Linked DNA regions of Thalassospira sp. TSL5-1. The protein of the gene in region 1 interacts with the protein of each later gene in a pairwise test. Links are inferred from orthologs where the notes say so. Each region holds a gene or a part of one and is shown on either strand. Other genes may lie near its edges.

The links.
Region 2: the proteins of LF95_RS17375 (region 1) and mrdA interact in binary tests that used the Escherichia coli proteins (3 or more experiments, as listed by UniProt). The link is inferred for Thalassospira sp. TSL5-1 from one-to-one orthologs.

Annotation. Positions count from the first base shown.
Region 1 is NZ_KV880639.1:98,170-108,120, reverse strand. Bases 88-3,120 are described here. They hold LF95_RS17375 (penicillin-binding protein 1A), read left to right. Parts: upstream 88-402; coding sequence 403-2,838; downstream 2,839-3,120. Other genes in these bases: LF95_RS17370 (alkaline phosphatase D family protein), read left to right, coding at 3,066-3,120; LF95_RS17380 (N-acetylmuramoyl-L-alanine amidase), read left to right, coding at 88-116. Outside these bases: more of LF95_RS17380, read left to right, coding at 1-87; more of LF95_RS17370, read left to right, coding at 3,121-4,637; LF95_RS17360 (YjiH family protein), read left to right, coding at 6,237-7,550; LF95_RS17355 (MarR family winged helix-turn-helix transcriptional regulator), read left to right, coding at 7,835-8,335; LF95_RS17350 (HlyD family secretion protein), read left to right, coding at 8,332-9,489; LF95_RS17345 (DHA2 family efflux MFS transporter permease subunit), read left to right, coding at 9,486-9,951. UniProt on the Escherichia coli protein: Cell wall formation. Synthesis of cross-linked peptidoglycan from the lipid intermediates.
Region 2 is NZ_KV880637.1:838,820-848,691, reverse strand. What follows is about bases 6,538-9,491. They hold mrdA (penicillin-binding protein 2), read left to right. Parts: upstream 6,538-7,052; coding sequence 7,053-8,930; downstream 8,931-9,491. Other genes in these bases: rodA (rod shape-determining protein RodA), read left to right, coding at 8,931-9,491; mreD (rod shape-determining protein MreD), read left to right, coding at 6,538-6,778. Outside these bases: LF95_RS03985 (LysE family translocator), read right to left, coding at 263-895; LF95_RS03980 (2-isopropylmalate synthase), read left to right, coding at 1,519-3,072; LF95_RS03970 (rod shape-determining protein), read left to right, coding at 4,092-5,132; rod shape-determining protein MreC, read left to right, coding at 5,253-6,266; more of mreD, read left to right, coding at 6,263-6,537; more of rodA, read left to right, coding at 9,492-9,872. UniProt on the Escherichia coli protein: Catalyzes cross-linking of the peptidoglycan cell wall. Responsible for the determination of the rod shape of the cell. Is probably required for lateral peptidoglycan synthesis and maintenance of the correct diameter during lateral and centripetal growth.

The DNA.
Region 1 (9,951 bases):
GATATTTGTCCAACCCGACCGATGCGAAATTGCTGCAATCACCGGCACATCGGGAAAAAATGGCCAAGGCAATTTTACGTGCCCTGGATGACTATTTTAAAACCCATAAATTTTGACAGCTTCGGGATTGGCAAGAAGCACCTGATTTTAAGATGTCATTAAATTTTGCCGTTGTTTTGCCCGGTTTTGTCCCTACAGTTGTCTCTGACAAAAGTATAGGGTGCTTCTGTGCGGGCGTAGATTGTAATTTAAATCGTCTTAAATTCGGGGATCAGTAAGCCGGGATGCGCGTTCTAGTGCAACGGGGCCACTTTTTTGCCGCGATGATAGGGCTTTGTGATATTCGTCCGAGCATACATCCGCCCAGGCGGCAACAACAGCGAAACGATAAAGATCCGTTTAATGCGTATTTTTCTGACAATTACCGGTGTGCTTTTCCTGCTGGCAGTAGCAGGTGGAGCGTGCGTTCTTGGTGTTTTCTGGCATTTTGGCCGGGACCTGCCTGATTATACTCAACTGGCCGATTATGAGCCGGAGGTCATGACCCGTGTTCACGCCGGTGACGGTGCCCTGATCGCGGAATATGCCAAGGAAAAACGTGTTTTTGTGCCGATCGAACAGATCCCGCGCAAGGTGATTAATGCCTTTGTCGCTGCCGAGGACCAGAATTTCTGGACCCATCCGGGGATTGATTTTCCCAGTGTGTTTCGTGCCGCGATTACCAATATCGCCAATATCGGTTCCGGGCGCCGCCCTGTTGGGGCATCGACCATCACCCAGCAGGTGGCGAAAAACTTTTTGCTGACCAACGAGGTTTCCTATGACCGTAAAATCAAGGAAGCCATCCTGTCTTTCCGGATCGAACAGGCCTTTTCCAAAAAGCATATTCTGGAATTGTATCTGAATGAAATTTATCTGGGACGGGGCAGCTATGGTGTTGCCGCAGCCGCGTTGCGCTATTTTGACAAATCTCTTGATGAACTGACAGTTGCCGAGGCTGCCTATTTGGGGGCCTTGCCCAAGGCACCGTCAAATTACGACCCGGTTCGAGACCATGACGCGGCAAAAGGCCGTCGCGACTGGGTGATCGGGCGTATGCTTGATGAGGGTTACATCACAGCAGACCAAGCAAATGAGGCCCTGGCCGCGCCCTTGATTGGCAAGGATCGTGAATCGGTCGATTATTATGCCCATGCCGATTATTTTGCCGAGGAAGTCCGCCGCGAACTGGTTGATCGTTATGGTGAAAATGCCCTTTATAATGGTGGCCTTTCTGTGCGCACGTCGGTTGATCCGAAATTGCAGACCATTGCCAACAAGGTCATGTTTGATGGTCTGGTAGATTATGATCGCCGGCATGGCTGGCGCGGCCCGCTTGAAAAAATTGATATTTCGGGCGATTGGCAAAAACCGCTGGAACAGGTTAAGGCACCGCATGATGTTCCGTGGTTGAAGGCGGTTGTTTTGCGTCTGGATGGTAATGACGCCATTATTGGCGTGGAAAATGGCAAGCAGGGCAAAATTCCGTTTGCGGAAATGAAATGGGCACGCCCCTGGCTGAAGGGCCAAAGGGTTGGTGGTGCCGTAAGCAAGGCATCGGACGTGGTTAATCCCGGCGATGTTGTGATGGTTGCTAGCCTGAAAGATGATAATGGCAATGTTGTTGATGGCACCTATTCGCTGCAGCAGATTCCCGATGTGAATGGTGGCCTTGTGGCGATGGACCCGCATACCGGGCGTGTTTTGGCAATGTCGGGCGGCTTTTCCCACGATATGTCAAAATTCAACCGTGCTACCCAGGCCCACCGTCAGCCCGGTTCTGCCTTTAAGCCGTTTGTTTATCTGGCGGCAATGGATTCCGGTTTTACGCCGTCCTCGCTGGTTCTTGATGCGCCCTTTGTGATCGATCAGGGGCCGGGGCAGGGCAAATGGAAGCCGGGTAACTATAGTGGCAAGTTTTACGGCCCCTCGACCCTGCGTTTGGGGATCGAGCTTTCTCGAAACCTGATGACCGTGCGCCTGGCGCAAACCATCGGGATGGAAAAGGTCGTAAATTATGCTGAAAAATTTGGTGTGGTAGATAGCATGCCGGCGGTCCTTTCCATGTCGTTGGGGGCCGCAGAAACAACCGTTCTGCGGTTGACCAACGCCTATTCCGAACTGGTGAATGGCGGCAAAAAGGTAACTCCGACCCTGATTGACCGTATTCAGGACCGTCGAGGCAAGGTGATTTACCGCCGTGATGACCGTCAGTGCCTGGATTGTCAGGATGTGGTTTATAATGGCCAATTGCCGCCCGAACTGCCCGATAACCGCGAACAGCTGACCGATCCGGCCAGTGCCTTCCAGATTGTTTCAATGCTTGAAGGTGTTATTCAGCGCGGTACCGGACGTCGCATGCGTAATTTGCCGTTCCCGCTGGCGGGTAAAACCGGCACCACTAACGATTCCCGCGATGCGTGGTTTGTTGGCTTTACGCCTGACCTGGCCCTTGGCGTTTATGTTGGCTTTGACGATAACCGCTCACTTGGGGATCGTGAACAGGGGGCCTCGGCGGCAGCGCCGATTTTCCACGAATTTATGGGCAAGGCGATGGAGGGCGTTACACCGGTACCGTTCCGGACCCCGCCGGGTATCCGCATGGTGCGTATCGATGCGCGTAGCGGCCTTCCCGCACAGGCAGGTGATGGCAATGTTATTTGGGAGGCTTTCAAGCCCGGTACCATTCCCGAACGGAATGATCGGGTGATTGATGGCAGTTCATCGAATGGCGGTATTGCTGGCAGCATGGGAGGCAGCAGCGATGGCGGAGTTTCCAGCCCCAGCGGTATTTATTAAGTCTGCAAGCTCGCTATAATGAACCTGTGAATGATCCGTTAAGGGCTGGAGAAATGTTCTCCGGCCCTTTTTTATGCGCACGATAGAAGCGGTTTTATACCAGCCCTCATGGAAAGGCTGGTCATGATCGGGTGTTGATAAAACCGTCAAGACTTGGAAACATGTCTGTTACATCATCGGGTTATGATCCCCGCAGTTTTGCTTTGGCTTTTGCTGGGAATTGGAAAATGTCCATTCGACTTACCCGACGCAATTTTTTGAAATCAACAGGGACGGCGGGTGCCGCCTCTGTTTTGGGTGGTTTCTTTATGCCATCCATTTCGCGTGCCGCGGATCGCCCTGTGATAACGCACGGTGTGCAAAGTGGTGATGTAACGGCAAATTCGGCCCGCATCTGGGCGCGGGCAGACCGCCCGTCGCGCATGATTGCCGAAATCGCCACGATCGAGGGTTTTTCCAAATCCATCAAGGTGCCCTATGTCGATGTTTTGAGCGAAGGTGATTTGGCAGGCAAGCTTGCCTTGACCGACTTACCTGCCGGGCAGGACATTTTTTATAAAATCCATTTCGAGAATCTTGATAACGTTCGCGCCACATCGGAACCGATTATCGGTCATTTCCGCACCAATCCGATGAAGCGGCGCAATATCCGCTTTGGCTGGTCCGGTGATACTGCCGGGCAGGGCTGGGGCATTGATGAAGATCGTGGCGGGATGAAAACCTATGCCACCATCACGGCCCATCAGCCGGATTTTTTTATTCATTCCGGTGATACGATTTATGCCGATGGCCCCTTTATGGCCGAGCAAAAGATGCCAGATGGCCAGATTTGGAAGAACCTGACCACTGAGGGCACCGGCAAGGTTGCCGAGACGCTGGATGAATTTCGGGCGAACTATAAATACAATATGCTCGATAAACATGTGCGCGAGTTCAACCGCATGATCCCTGTTTATTATCAATGGGATGATCATGAGGTTTTGAATAACTGGTATCCAGGCGAGATGCTGACGCATGATGATCGCTATACGGAAAAATCGGTATCTTTGCTGGCCGCGCGTGCCAATCGCGCGTTTCGCGAAATGCTGCCGGTGCGCGAACAGGCACAGGAGCCAGGCCGGGTTTACCGCACCATTTCCTATGGTCCGTCGCTGGAAATTTTTGTGCTGGATATGCGGTCCTATCGCGGCCCCAATGACAGCAATAACAGCCCGGTCGAGACTGACAAAACCGCCTTTATGGGCAAACAGCAAATTGAGTGGCTTAAACGTGCCCTGCTGAATTCAAAGGCAACCTGGAAAGTCATTGCTGCCGACATGCCGATTGGCATGATTGTTTACGATGACTGGAAAAACAAAAGCACCTTTGAAAACCTCGCCAATGGCGATGGGGCTCCGGCGGGGCGTGAACTGGAAATTGTCGATTTGCTGCGTTTCATCAAATCAGCCAAAATTCGCAACACGGTATGGCTGACCGCCGATGTGCACTATACTGCCGCGCATTATTATGATCCGGCAAAGGCACAATTTACCGATTTTGATCCGTTTTGGGAGTTTGTTTCCGGTCCCCTGCATGCCGGAACATTTGGTCCCAATGATATGGACAACACCTTTGGGCCGGAGGTCAAATTTGCCAAATATCCCAGCAAGGAGCAGGGCGTTAACCTGCCGCCATCGGCCGGGATGCAGTTTTTTGGCCTGATCGATATTGATGGCGATAGCGAACAGTTGCGCGTTTCATTGCGCGATGTCGCCGATACCGAGCTTTACACTGTCACGCTGGACCCAGTGTATAGTTAAACACGGTTTAACCTGTTTTTGGACTGACAGGACCCCGGTGCCAGATTGGTGCCGGGGTTTTTATGTGGCTGCGGGGGTTTCAAGACGGGCAAAAGCTGATATAACCCGCGCCACGATTGGCAATAACGTTATCATGACGTTGCCCGACAAAATTCACGAATGTAACGGAGACATCAATGCGCGCTGAAGCACAGGCATTGGTAGATGAGATCAAGCAGTCAATGGCACTGCTGAGGAGGCATCTTTGACTGGGATAATGCCCTTAGACGTCTCGACGAATTAAACGCCCTGGCCGAAGACCCGACCTTGTGGGATAAGCCGGAAAACGCGCAGAAAATCATGCGGGAACGCACCCAGCTTGATGACTCCATCAATGGCTACAAGGCCCTGGCCCAGGAACTTGATGACAATATCGAACTGATCGAACTTGGCGAAGCCGAGGGCGATGACGATACCGTCAAGGAAGCCGAAGATGGCCTGCGTGCCATTCGCGACATTGCCGCCAAGCGGGAGCTTGAAAGCCTGCTTTCGGGTGAGGCGGACGCCAATGATGCCTATTTGGAAATTCATGCCGGTGCCGGCGGGACCGAGGCCCAGGATTGGGCAAGCATGTTGGCCCGCATGTATGTGCGCTGGTGCGAATCCAAGGGGTACAAACTTGAAATGCTTGAAGAAAGCGACGGCGAAGAAGCCGGTATCAAGTCTGTGACCTATAAGGTATCGGGGCACAATGCCTATGGCTGGCTGAAAAACGAGGTGGGTGTGCATCGTCTGGTGCGTATTTCGCCCTATGACAGTGCGGCACGCCGCCATACCAGTTTTTCATCCTGCTGGGTGTATCCGGTGGTCGATGACGACATCAATATCGAAATCCTCGACAAGGATTTGCGGGTTGATACCTATCGTGCGTCGGGTGCCGGTGGGCAGCACGTTAACCGGACGGATTCTGCGGTGCGTATCACCCATATTCCGACCGGGATCGTTGCCCAGTGCCAAAATGACAGATCACAGCATAAAAACCGTGATACGGCGATGAAGATGCTGAAGGCCCGTTTATACGAAGCCGAATTGCAGCGTCGCGAAGCCGAAGCCCAGGCCGTTGAAGACACCAAGTCCGATATTGGCTGGGGCCATCAGATCCGGTCTTATGTTCTGCAGCCTTATCAGATGATCAAGGATTTGCGCACCGGGGTGGAAACATCCGATACCCAGGGTGTTTTGAACGGTGATCTGGACCAGTTCATGGCTGCCGCCCTGGCAGCCCGTGTGACGGGTTCCGCTGGCGAGATTGAAGACATCAATTAACCGGAGTCCTGATACCGGTTTCAAAGCTCCCGCTGCATTGTGGCGGGGGCTTTTTTATTTTGGGTTGCATTGTGCCCAGAATGTTTTGACTTTTGTATCTCTGTGCAATTTTTAATCAACAGGGCTGGACTGTAATGTTTTCCGCCAAAAAATGGCGCAGACATTTTGCCTTTAGCCTCTTCCCTGGCGAAGTTGTCGAAATTTCTTTGTTGCAGAATGGGCTCAAATGTATAGTCATAATAAAATGTCTATACATAATAGATGTCCACGAACATGACTTTCAGGGAAGCAATCATGTCATCGAACGATAATTCTGCTGTGGCGGGGCCCAGTGCGGCCAATATGGGGCGACTGTTGGGCCTAAGTGCCATTGGCATTTTCATTTTCTTTATTCCGATCACAATTGACGGCAAAAGCTCGATCCCGCTGGACCATATGGTCGGTTTTTTGCGGGGCATTATGGGGCCAGCAGCTGGCTATTATGCGCTTGCCATGATTTGGGTTGGGGCGGCCTATCCTTTTGTGAAGGGCACCTGGAAAAACACCACCACCGACAAGGTTTTTTCGGTATTGAAGCTTTTGGGGGCGGTGACGGCTGTTTTGGCATTGACCGGTTGGGGGCCAGAAGCCTTGCAAAGCAAGGATATGTTGCCGTTTCTGTTTAACAAACTGGTGATTTCGGTTGGGTTGATCGTGCCAATCGGGGCGGTGTTTTTGGCGCTTTTGGTCAGTTATGGTCTGCTGGAATTTATCGGCGTGTTTTTACAGCCCGTTATGCGCCCGATCTGGAAAACACCCGGCCGGTCGGCGATTGATGCGGTTGCGTCCTTTGTTGGCAGTTACAGCATTGGTCTTCTGATTACCAACCGCGTTTATAAGGCCGGGCAGTATTCGGCCCGCGAGGCAGCCGTTATTGCCACCGGTTTTTCCACGGTTTCGGCAACCTTCATGATCATCGTTGCCAAAACTTTGAACCTGATGGATATCTGGAACCAGTATTTTTGGCTGACACTGGTGATTACCTTTGTTGTCACCGCCATTACGGTCCGTATTCCGCCGCTGGTTGGCATGGATGACCATGCCCGTGACCCGGAACCCGATGTTCCCTCTGGCGAACGGGTGCGCACGGCGTGGCAAAGCGGCCTTGAGGTTGCGCATAATGCACCGGGCCTTTTGGAAAACATCAAACTGAACCTGCGTGAAGGTCTGCTGATGACCATTTCGATCCTGCCATCGATTATGTCGGTTGGGTTGATTGGCTTGCTGCTGGCGAAATACACGCCGGTGTTTGATTGGCTGGGTTATGTCTTTTATCCGTTTACGGCCATTTTTGGCATCGATGGAGCCGCCGAACTTGCCAAAGCATCTGCCACCGGGCTTGCCGAAATGTTCCTGCCTGCTTTGATCCTGGGGGATGCCAGCTTTGTTGTGCGCTTTGCTGCCGGTGTGGTCAGTGTCTCGGGTGTTCTGTTTTTCTCGGCTTCCATCCCCTGTATTTTGTCAACGGAAATTCCGATTGGCGTGGGGCGGCTGGTCATTGTCTGGTTCTTGCGGGTTGCGCTTAGTCTGCTTCTGGCAATTCCGGCAGCGATGCTTATTGGCAGCTAGGGATAACCCGCCGAATTGATAGAGTGACTCCGGTAAAACGGCCCTGCGGTAACTGCTGCAGGGTCGTTTTTTTATGAGTTTGAGGGCGATTGAGGCCTTTATTTAAAAGATTTGCGTTTTGTGCATGGGGGCTATCTGGTGATTAAATCTTTTTAAAACAGATAGTTGAATGAAATCTCCTTAATACACAAAGGTGTGAATGAAATCACACTTGAAAATCTCCGCAGAAATTTCATATACATTGCTTACAATATGCACTGCGTATAATAAGTAGGAGTTTGTTCTTGACGTCCTCGCGTGACCCACAAAGAAGCATTGGTTTTTTGCTGAAAGACGTATCACGGTTGATGATGCGTCGGTTTAACCGCCGTGCTCGCGATTTGGGGCTGACACAGTCGCAATTGCAGGCACTTGCGTTTCTGGTGCCACGCGAAGGGATCAATCAGGCCGCTTTGGCCGATTTGATGGACATCCAGCCCATTACCCTGGCCCGTTTGATTGACCGGTTGGAAGAAGCCGGCCTGGTTGAGCGCCGGCCTGACCCGGCAGACCGGCGGGCGGTGAACCTTTATATTGGCAAGAATGCCTCTCCGTTGATTGACAAAATGTGGGAATTTGCTGCTGAAACCCGGCGCGATGCCCTGGCGGGTTTATCGGAAGCGGACCAGGACGTCGTGATCGAGCATTTGCAACATATGCGTATGAACCTGATTTCCTGCGAGCAGGAACTTTCGGACAAAGCCCCGCAGGTCCCCAAACAAGATTTAAAAGGCGACGAAGAATGAGCGAACCTGTTGAAAAAGAGGATAATGCAGAACAGGGCCAACGAAGCGGGGCCGCACCAAAACGCAAACGGCGCTGGCTGCGCCCGGTCTTGCTTGTATTGGGGCCGGTTGCCGTGATTGTTGGTGGTGCCTATTGGTATTATTCGGGTGGACGGTATATCGAAACGGAAAATGCCTATGTCCATGCTGATATGGTTGCCATCAGCCCGCAGGTCAGCGGCCAGATAGCCGAAGTGCTGGTGCAAGAAAACCAGCCGGTGAAGAAGGGCGACGTTATCTTGCGCCTTGATCAGGACCCGTTCAAAATTGCCGTCGAACAGGCCCAGGCAAATCTGGGTTCTGTTCGCCAGGACATGAATGCCCTGAAACAAAGCTATGCCGAGCAACAGGGCAACCTGGAACTGGCAAAAATCAAACTGGAATATGCGGAAAAAACCTATGCTCGCCAGTCGCAACTGAGCAAGCGCAATGTTGTGTCTAAGGCGGCCTTTGACGATGCCCAAAATGCGGTTGCCAGCGCAAAGCAGGAAATTGCCCTGGATCGTCAGGCTATGAAGACAACTCTTGCCAAACTTGGCGGGGCGCTTGACACACCGGTAGAACAGTTACCGCAATTTCAGCAGGCCAAGGCGGCGTTGGACCAGGCCGAACTGGACCTGGCACATACGGTTATCAAGGCCCCGTTTGACGGTATTGTTGCCAACAAGCCCGAACCGGGTGCCTATATTACGCCGGGCAGGGCCGTTGCCAGCCTTGTTTCCACCAAGTCGATGTGGGTGGATGCCAATTTCAAGGAAGTTGACCTGACATATTTGCAGCCGGGACAATCGGTTGATGTCACGGTGGATGCCTATCCCGACCATGAATGGAAAGGTGTGGTGCAAAGTGTGTCGCCGGCCACCGGGGCAGAATTTTCGGTGTTGCCAGCACAGAATGCCACGGGTAACTGGGTGAAGGTTGTGCAGCGTATTCCCGTTCGTATTGCCCTGGAAATGACCAATGGTCAGCCCGTTTTGCGTGCCGGTATGAGCACGGTTGTCGAAGTCGATACCCATCACAAACGCGAAATGCCGGTTTTTGCAAGAACAGCTTTGTCCTGGATTGGCGTTAACGAGGCCGAAGCAGGTACAAAGGGCGGAGAAAACGGACAATGAGCTCTGCCGCAGCAACATCCGGCATGGAAACCACGCCACTGGAACGGGGACTGATTACCGGTTCCATCATGCTGGCGACGATCATGCAGGCGCTGGATACAACCATTGCCAATGTGGCCCTGCCACATATGCAGGGTAGCATGTCTGCCACCCAGGATCAGATTTCCTGGGTGCTGACGTCTTATATCGTTGCTGCAGCCATCATGACCCCGCCTACAGGTTTTTTGGCGTCCCGTTTTGGTCGGCGCAAGTTGTTCATCTGCTCGGTTGCCGGTTTTACCATTGCTTCCATGTTGTGTGGTGCTGCGACTTCCTTGCCCGAAATTGTGATTTTTCGTTTGTTGCAAGGGGCGTTTGGCGCCGGGCTGGTGCCGTTGTCCCAGGCGGTTTTGCTTGATACCTATCCTAAGGAAAAACATGGTTCTGCAATGGCCATGTGGGGGATGGGCGTGATGTTGGGAC
Region 2 (9,872 bases), on another replicon or contig:
TCGCCACAATCAAACCCGCAAACATCGCCATGCCAGTAATAACGGCACGATGCTTTTGATACTTTGATAATCCCGGCACTCCCGAAGCAGATAATTTATCCCTAAATTCTAGTCCATTTTAAGGGGCGGGGAATAGACTAAAGAGACTGAAAACCTTGCCTTTTCGGTCTTCCTATCCTTACAAACAGGCTCGCTCTGCTATCTGTCAAACAGCTTATTTAAGGCTGGTGTTTGCGATGTGTTACTGCGCCCCGCTGTAAAGTCAGCTTGATGCCAACCAGATCCCGACCCCGATCATCAAGGTACCGGCAATGCGGTTGAGAATGCGAACATTCCCGCTTTTTTCCAGAAAATGTCGCAGCGATTTACCGCCCGTTGCATACAGGATCAGGCAGCCCAGCTCGGTGATCAGCAAAATTGTCACCAAAAGTGAAAGCTGCGGCATTATGGGCTGATCAACATGAATAAAGGGCGGCAACAATGACACCATAAAAGCCCAGCCTTTGGGGTTGGCAATGGCGGTAACGAACCCCTGGCTTGCCAATGCCGCCGCCTTTGCCGGTTTGCCCGCCGCCATACCGGCGGTTGCATCAAGCGACAGGGCCATGCGCCCGCGTGACCGCCACATCTGAATGCCCAAATAGGCCAGATACGCACCACCAACATATTTGAACACGGCAAAAACCGCCGGATATTCCAGCATGACCGCCGCGACCCCCAATGCCGCTGACAGCGCAACAATGGCCACTCCAACCAATTCACCCGCCATCATCCAGAAGGTTCGGCGCACTCCAATGGTCATCCCCATCGTCAGCGCCAGGGTCATGCACATCCCCGGTGTGATCGAGACAAAAAAGGCTGTTGGAATAAAGGCTGCCAAAAGTGACAGATTCATTTTTTACATCCAGTTTAAAAAGTCGGCCTGCATCTTCCGGCATATACCATGTCGGGCTTTTCGCCAACGGTCTGCACGATGGGAACATATAAACTTTTTCACACCCAAACCAGCCCGTTCCTGAACAAAGCAAATTTGCCAACACCCCAAAAAAAGGGGCATCACAAAATCTGCTGGCCGGGCGCGACCGCCCGCATTGGCAAAAACGCGCAAAAAATACGCTAGAAGAGTACAAAAATTACTTGACCTGATCGTCCATGACGTTGACATTAACTCATCAACCAACTGTGATTTTACCTGATCAGAAGACCGATGTTCGCAGAACAGACCATTCACATTAATCGCGCCACATGCGCCGTTGCCGTTTTGGCAAACGGGCGGGCGATTATGTCTGATGCGCTTCTACTATCGGGTCTTCTAGGTTGTGCCGCTCGCGGGTCGCTACGACTTACCCGCCCCTGAGCGTTCCACCCGAGGCCACCATACCCGACATAGCGGTATGAGACGTCGCCTCGCAGCTCAGGGGAACCAGCCGCGCCGCATTTCAGGCCCGCATTGAATTTCCGAATATTTTCATATGATTACAGGGCATTCTGGCCCGACCAAGAACAGGAAACGAAGTCATGGCAAGTTCGCAAGACAACCGCGTCGTCATTTTTGACACCACCCTGCGTGATGGGGAACAATCCCCCGGCGCATCAATGTCGCTCGATGAAAAACTGCGTGTTGCCCAGGCGCTGGCCGAACTGAAAGTCGATGTCATCGAGGCCGGTTTTGCCATTGCATCGAACGGCGACTTCCGTTCCGTCAATGAAATCGCCAAACAGATCAAAGGCCCGACCATTTGTTCATTGGCCCGTGCCACCAAAGGCGACATTGAACGTGCCGGCGAAGCCCTCGTCCCGGCGGAACAGAAACGTATTCATACGTTCATTTCCACCAGCCCGCTGCATATGAAATACAAATTGCAGATGGAGCCGGAACGCGTGCTGGAAAAGGTCAGCGAAAGCGTCGCCTTTGCCCGTCGCTTTACCGACGATGTCGAATGGTCCGCCGAAGACGGCTCGCGCACCGACCACGACTTTCTGTGCCGCTGCGTAGAAGCCGCGATTGACGCCGGTGCCACCACCATCAACATCCCCGATACGGTTGGTTACACCACGCCCAGCGAATATGCCGCGACCATGACCATGCTGTTTAATCGCGTGCCCAATATCGACAAGGCGATCCTGTCGGTCCATTGCCACAACGATTTGGGGCTGGCGGTTGCCAACTCGCTGGCCGCTGTTCAGGCTGGTGCCCGCCAGATCGAATGCACCATTAATGGTTTGGGCGAACGTGCGGGGAATGCCGCACTCGAAGAAATCCTGATGGCGCTGCAAACCCGCAACGACGTCATGCCTTATTCCACCGGGCTGGATTCCACCAAAATCATGAATGCCTCGCGCCTGGTTTCGGCGGTTTCGGGCTTTGTCGTGCAGCCCAACAAGGCCATTGTTGGTGCCAATGCCTTTGCCCATGAAAGTGGCATCCATCAGGACGGCTACCTGAAACATGCCGAAACCTATGAAATCATGAAACCGGAAAGCATTGGGCTGAACAAGTCCAGCCTGGTGATGGGCAAGCATTCCGGTCGCCATGCGTTTAAGGAAAAGCTCAAGGAACTGGGCTTTGGCGAAATGGGCGACAACGCCATTCAGGATGCGTTTGACCGTTTCAAGGAACTCGCCGACAAGAAAAAAGAAGTTTATGACGATGATATCGTCGCCCTGGTTGATGACGGCCTGCGCGATAACGAACACATTAAGTTTGTGTCCTTGGGCGTTGTTTGTGGCTCCAAGGGCCCGCAGGTTGCCGAACTGGAACTGACGGTCAATGGCGAGACCAAAACCGCCAAAACCACCGGCGACGGCCCGATTGACGCCACCTTTAACGCTATTCAGGAAATTTACCCGCATAATGAATGGCAATTGAAGCTCTATCAGGTGCATGCCGTAACCGAGGGCACCGATGCCCAGGCACAGGTGACGGTGAAACTCGAAGGTGACGGCCGTACCGTGATTGGCAACGCCTCCAGCACAGATACGGTTGTTGCCTCCTGCATGGCCTATGTGACGGCGGTCAACAAGCTGATCCTCAAAAGCGAGAAAACAGCACCTGACGCCATTGCCTCATAACCAGGCAAAACAGGGCTAAAACGATCAGCCCGCATCCTATATTTTATCAACGGGCGGTCAATTTGGCCGCCCGCTTTGCATTACAAAGGCCAACTACCGCCGATTCGCTGTCCCTGATGCGATATAGACGACCAATTGGCGTCAAAATTCAACTTAAACGGAAATTTTACCCCATCCTGGCCAAATATCGCATTCCGCACGGTCGGCATTGCTGTGTCTTCATCGCGATATGCGCCCGTTTTTTGCAGCAACTGGCGTAAATTTTCTGCACCACACCCTCTCAGGGTTTCTGCCGATTTACATTTTTAGCGCCGCCACCCTGCCGCCAATCATATCCACGATCCGCCGCAAGTCTGTGAGATACGGTAAAAAGTTGGCGTTATTTTGCATTCATCAACATTACACAGACAAATTGATCCTGTTTTTGCTTTTGCACCAAAACAACGACCATAAGTTGAAATGATCGCAAACCGGCACAAAATATTCGAAGGCACAGCAACACCCAAAACAGAGCCGGGACAAGCAACGCATCCCCACCGCGCCAGCATAGCCAGGTGCAATGCCGATATATGAGGACAGAATGACTGTCGATCACTGGCAAACCACCCGGGGATCAGGCTCCCCCGACGAAACCCGCGTGAATTGTTGATTTTTGGTCTGGAAGGCAGCGGAAAAATGCTGTTGGCATGCCTGAAACACCGCGCGGGGACATCTTGCTGATCATGGCCGCACTACCATTTTACCGGATTTATCGAGTCCTTTTGACCTTTCCAAAGACCGGCCCTGTCGCGCCCCTTAAAACTACAATTATAAATTGAACACATATGCCGGCGCGATCTGATATCAACCTTTCTGCTGGTCAAAAAGGGCAAATTCACGTTAAGCACGGCAAAGGCAGGGGCGGCCTTAACTATTCCGCAATCCGTTGCAGTTTATTCGTGCATAGGCGCTCTCGCTGCGCTATCTAGAGCGATACATTCGCGTTTAAGAGTTTTCTATTACCGGGGCATAGGGCAGGAATGTTTTCCAAACTGCTTGGGATATTATCCTCCGACATGGCGGTCGATCTTGGCACCGCCAACACGTTGGTTTACGTAAAGGGACGCGGAATTGTCCTTAACGAACCTTCGGTCGTTGCAATCACCGACGAGAAAGGCAAAAAACAGGTTCTCGCGGTTGGTGAAGAAGCCAAGCTGATGTTGGGCCGTACCCCTGGATATATTCAGGCGATCCGCCCGTTGCGTGATGGCGTCATCGCCGAGTTCCACATTGCCGAAGAAATGATCAAGCATTTCATTCGCAAGGTGCATAACCGGCGCAATTTTGCCAGCCCGGAAGTCATTATTTGTGTGCCGTCGGGCTCCACGGCGGTTGAACGCCGCGCCATTCAGGAAAGTGCCGAAAGTGCCGGTGCGCGCAAAGTCTGGCTGATTGACGAACCGATGGCCGCAGCAATTGGTGCTGGCCTGCCCGTTACCGAACCGACGGGCTCAATGGTTGTTGATATTGGCGGCGGCACCACCGAGGTCGCCGTTCTGTCATTGGGCGGTATCGTTTATGCCCGCTCCGTGCGTGTTGGTGGCGACAAAATGGATGAGGCCATCATTGCCTATATCCGTCGCACCCATAACCTGCTGGTCGGTGAAAGCACCGCCGAACGGGTCAAAAAGGAAATTGGTTCTGCCTGTGCGCCTGACGATGGCGATGGTGCCACGATGGAAATTCGGGGTCGCGACCTGATGAATGGCGTACCAAAGGAACTTCTGATTTCCGAACGTCAGATCGCCGAAAGCCTTGCCGAGCCGGTTTCGGCCATTATCGAGGCCGTCAAGGTCGCGCTGGAACAGACCCCGCCGGAACTGGCTGCCGATATCGTTGATAAAGGCATTGTTCTGACCGGTGGTGGTGCGATGCTGGGCAACCTGGATTACGTGCTGCGCCACGCAACCGGCCTGCCGGTTTCGATTGCCGACGATCCGCTTTCCTGTGTTGCGCTGGGTACCGGCCGCGCTCTGGAAGAAAAGAAAATGCTGCGGAACGTGTTGCACACCGCCTATTAAGGTTTGTGTGAGAAAATCTACGCCGGGCCGCATCCTTGACTGGACGCGACTCGGCGTTTTTATTATCATTAGTTGCGACGAATAGTTTTTCGACGACACGCGGGGAATACGGGGAAAAACGTGGCTCAACATAGTGGTCCACAACAGCGCATTTTTTCGCCGATCCGTACGGCACTTCACCGGTTTGCGTTCATTCTGCTGATTGTTTCATGTTTTGCCCTGATGTTGCTGGGCAAGGCGGACACAGTATTGATCGAACGTATTCGCGGGGCAGCCGTTGATCTGGTATCACCCATCATGAGTCTTGCCTCCCGTCCGGCGGCCAGCATTGATGATGTGACCAGCCGTATTGAAAGTTTTGCCAATCTGTACGAGGAAAACCTGCGCCTGCGCGAAGAAAACCGCGAATTACTGGCCTGGCAGCAGATTGCGCGGAACCTGAACTACGAAAACAAACGCCTGCGCGAACTGACCCATTTTGCCAATCCGCCTGCTCAGCACGAAGTCAGCGCGCGCGTCATTGCCGATATGGGCGGTGCCTTTGCCCAAAGCATGATGATCAGTGCAGGCACCCGCGATGGCGTAAACAAAGGTCAGGCCGTTTTATCTGACGAGGGGTTGATTGGCCGGATTGCCGATGCCGGTTATCAGGCATCGCGTGTTCTGTTGATTACCGACATCAATTCGCGCATCCCGGTCATGATCGAAAACAGCCGCGACCGTGCCTTTCTATCAGGTGACAATACCGACCGGCCGATCCTGACCTTCCTGACCGCCGATGCCTCGATTGCACCGGGCGACCGGGTTTTGACATCGGGTCACGGTGGCGCCTTTCCCCCAGGCATTCCGGTGGGCATCGTTTCGTCGGTATCGGAAAATGCCGTGCGGGTTGCCCCGCTGTTTCGCCGTCACCAGGTGGAATATCTGCGTGTGGTCAATTATGGGCTGGCCGGTATCCTAAAGGACCCGGATGCCCTGCATTCCATGCCGCATCTTGAACAGGAAAACCAGACCGTTAACGGCATAAACCTTGCGACCGGTGTAGGTGTGGCCCCGCTGCCCGATGATGGTATGCCAGATGACCAAGCACCCTTCACCAGCCCGCCATCAGGTAACGCAGGCACCCGGCCGTGAAACCCGGCGTATGGCAACGCCTTGACGTCATCGCAAGATCGACGGTTCCGGCATTTAGCGTTTTTGTCCTGCTTTTGATCGGGCTTTTGCCCTATAGCGTCCCAGAACTGGCGGATGTCACCCCTGCCCTGACCCTGATGGCCGTGTTTTTTTGGGCCGTGAACCGCCCGGATTTAATGACCGGCTTTGCCGCCTTCATGCTGGGCCTGATCCAGGATTTGTTAACCGGGTTGCCGCTAGGCGTTAGCTCGCTGGTGTTTCTTCTGGTACAGGCGGCCAGCGCCAATCAGGGGCGGTTCTTTCACAACAAGGCCTTTACCGTCATGTGGTGGGGGTTTGCCATTGTCGCCGGTCCGGCATTTTTGCTGCAATGGTTATTTAGTTCGGCGTTAAGCGGGGCGCTGTTGCCTTTTCAGCCATTGATGATTAGTTACCTGATCACCGCTGGCATGTTTCCGCTGGTGGCCTGGATTTTGGTGCGCATTCAGAACGGGCTGTTGCGCAATCTGTAATCAGGGACCGGCACCAGCATTCGGACCAACCGCAAATTTGACGGATTCCACGCTGTTTCAACAGTCGGGATCATCCGCCAGTGACCGGCCATTATTGTTTTGTTGCACTGCCTGCATTTAGCCGTAAAACCGGCCTCAATGCTGACAAGATGGTTTTCATATCCGCCCGCCAGCGGTAAAATAACATTGCCTTTGCCTGCTGTGCTTCGCAACATAGCAGCCGAACACGGATACCGACCTACCAATGTGGCACCGAGATTCAGACAGATACCGCATGTTTACCCGCCGTGCCATTATGCTGGGCGCGGGACAGGGCGTGTTGCTGACCGGCCTTGCCGCCCGCATGTATTATCTGCAAGTCATGGAGCGTGACCGCTACGCCACCCTGGCCGATGACAACCGCATTTCGCACCGCCTGCTACCACCCCCGCGCGGCATCGTCACCGACCGGTTTGGCGCACCGCTGGCGGTTAACCGCCAAAACTATCATATCCTGATCGTGCGCGAACAAAGCCCGGATGTGCGCAAAACACTGACAATCCTATCCCAGGTCATTGAAATAGCCCCTGAAACAATTGACCGCGTTGAAGAAGATGTAAAACGTCGCCGGTCTTTTGTCCCTGTTACAGTGCGCGATAACCTGACCTGGGATGAAGTCGCCCGGGTTGGCGTAAACGCCCCCGACCTGCCGGGCATCATCATTGATGCCGGGCGGTCCCGTGATTACCCCGAAGGCCCGCATTTGGCCCACACACTGGGTTACGTTGCGGCCGTGGCCGAAAGGGATTTGACCGGCGATCCGCTTCTGGAACTACCGGGATTTCGCATTGGCAAAAGCGGCATTGAAAAAACCTATGATATGTCCTTGCGTGGCAAGGCTGGCACCAGCCAGGTGGAAGTCAATGCGCTGGGCCGCGTCATTCGCGAACTTGACCGCGAGGAAGGCGAAAGCGGCGAAACCGTTGTTCTGACACTCGATATCGAATTACAGCGATATGCCAATCAGCGCCTTTCGGAATATGAAAGTGCCGCTGCTGTGGTGATGGATGTTTACAATGGCGATGTGCTTGCCATGTCCTCCCACCCCACATACGACCCCAACAGCTTTACCAACGGTATTTCCCACAAATTGTGGGACAGCCTGATCAATAACGAATATGCGCCGCTATCAAACAAGGCGGTTAACGGCACCTATGCGCCCGGTTCCACCTTCAAAACCTGTGTCGCCCTGGCCGCCCTTGAGGCCGGAGTTATCACGCCGGAACAGCGTTTTTTCTGCCCCGGGCATCTTGATCTGGGCAATGCACGGTTTCATTGCTGGAAACGCGGCGGGCATGGCTGGGTTAATCTGCACGACTCCCTAAAGCATTCCTGCGACGTTTATTATTACGAGGTCTCGCAGAAGCTGGGCATCGACAAAATTGCCGCAATGGCAAAGCGCATGGGCCTTGGCGACCCAACCGGTATCGACCTGCCCTCTGAACGGGGCGGGCTGATGCCGACACGGGAATGGAAAGAAACCCAGCTTGGCAAACGCTGGCAGGGCGGTGAAACGCTGATTTGCTCCATCGGTCAGGGCTATGTGCTTGCCACACCGCTGCAACTGGCAACCATGACGGCCCGTCTGGCATCGGGCAAGGCGGTCACCCCGCATCTCACCCGCGATCATGTCGCGCCAGATGATATTACCGCGCGCAGCGATGCCGAATTCCCCGATCTGGGCATCCCGCGCCAGCATTTGAATTACGTTCGCGACGGCATGAATGGCGTGACCAACGAATTGCGCGGCACGGCCTATCGCTCGCGCATTAGAATAAAGGGGCTGGAAATGGCCGGTAAAACCGGCACCAGCCAGGTGCGTCGCATTTCCATGCACGAACGCCAGACCGGCGTTCTCAAGAATGAAGAATTGCCGTGGAAATACCGTGACCATGCGCTGTTCATCGCCTTTGCCCCGGTTGAAAACCCGCGCTATGCCTGTGCTGTTGTGGTAGAGCATGGCGGGTCGGGCTCTGGCGTGGCCGCACCGATTGCGCGTGATCTTCTTACCCGCGCACAGGAGCTCAAATCCAGTCGCCCCGGTGTTTCTGCCGTAAACATCCAGTCGGCGTCACAAATTTTGCGAACCTCCAGCAAAAAACAGGAAAGCTAAATGGCATCGCGCTATCGCATTGGCCAGGACCCCGATTATGTGCCTTTGGGGCGTCGTTTGTTATTAATGAACTGGACGCTGGTGCTTTTGCTGACCATCCTGTCCTGCATCGGTTTTGCCATGCTCTATTCGGCGGCCAACGGGTCCCTTCAACCCTGGGCGGAACGACAAATGATGCGGTTTGTCGCCGGGCTGGTTTTTATGATCCTGATTGCGCTGACCGATGTGCGCATCTGGCTTAAAATGTCCTATGCCGCCTATGTCGTTTCCCTGATTCTGTTGGTCGCCGTTGAGATCAAGGGCGATATTGGCATGGGGGCACAACGCTGGATCAATCTGGGTTTTTTCCAGTTACAGCCCTCCGAACTGATGAAAATCTCGCTGGTTCTGGCACTGGCGCGCTATTTTCACGGCCTGACGATTGAGGAAACCGGGCGCATTCCGCTGCTTATTCCGCCGCTTTTGATGGTTATGGCACCTGCCGCCCTGGTGTTGCGCCAGCCGGACCTTGGCACCGCGCTGTTGCTGATTGCCGGGGGGGGCGTTATTTTCTGGCTGGCCGGAGTCCGCATGTGGAAATTCGGCGTTATTCTGGGCGGGGCGCTGGCCGCCATTCCCATTGGCTGGCAATTCCTGCGCGACTATCAAAAAAACCGGGTTCTCACCTTCCTCAACCCGGAAAATGACCCACTCGGCGCGGGCTATCATATTACCCAGTCCAAAATCGCCCTGGGATCTGGTGGCTTGTTTGGCAAGGGTTTCATGCTGGGCTCGCAAAGCCACCTTAATTTCCTGCCGGAAAAACAGACCGACTTTATCTTCACCATGCTGGGCGAGGAATTTGGCCTGGTGGGCGGCATTGCCCTGTTGCTGCTTTATACCCTGGTGATCGTTTATGGCTATGTCATTGCCCTGCGCTGCGCCAACCAGTTTGGCCGCCTG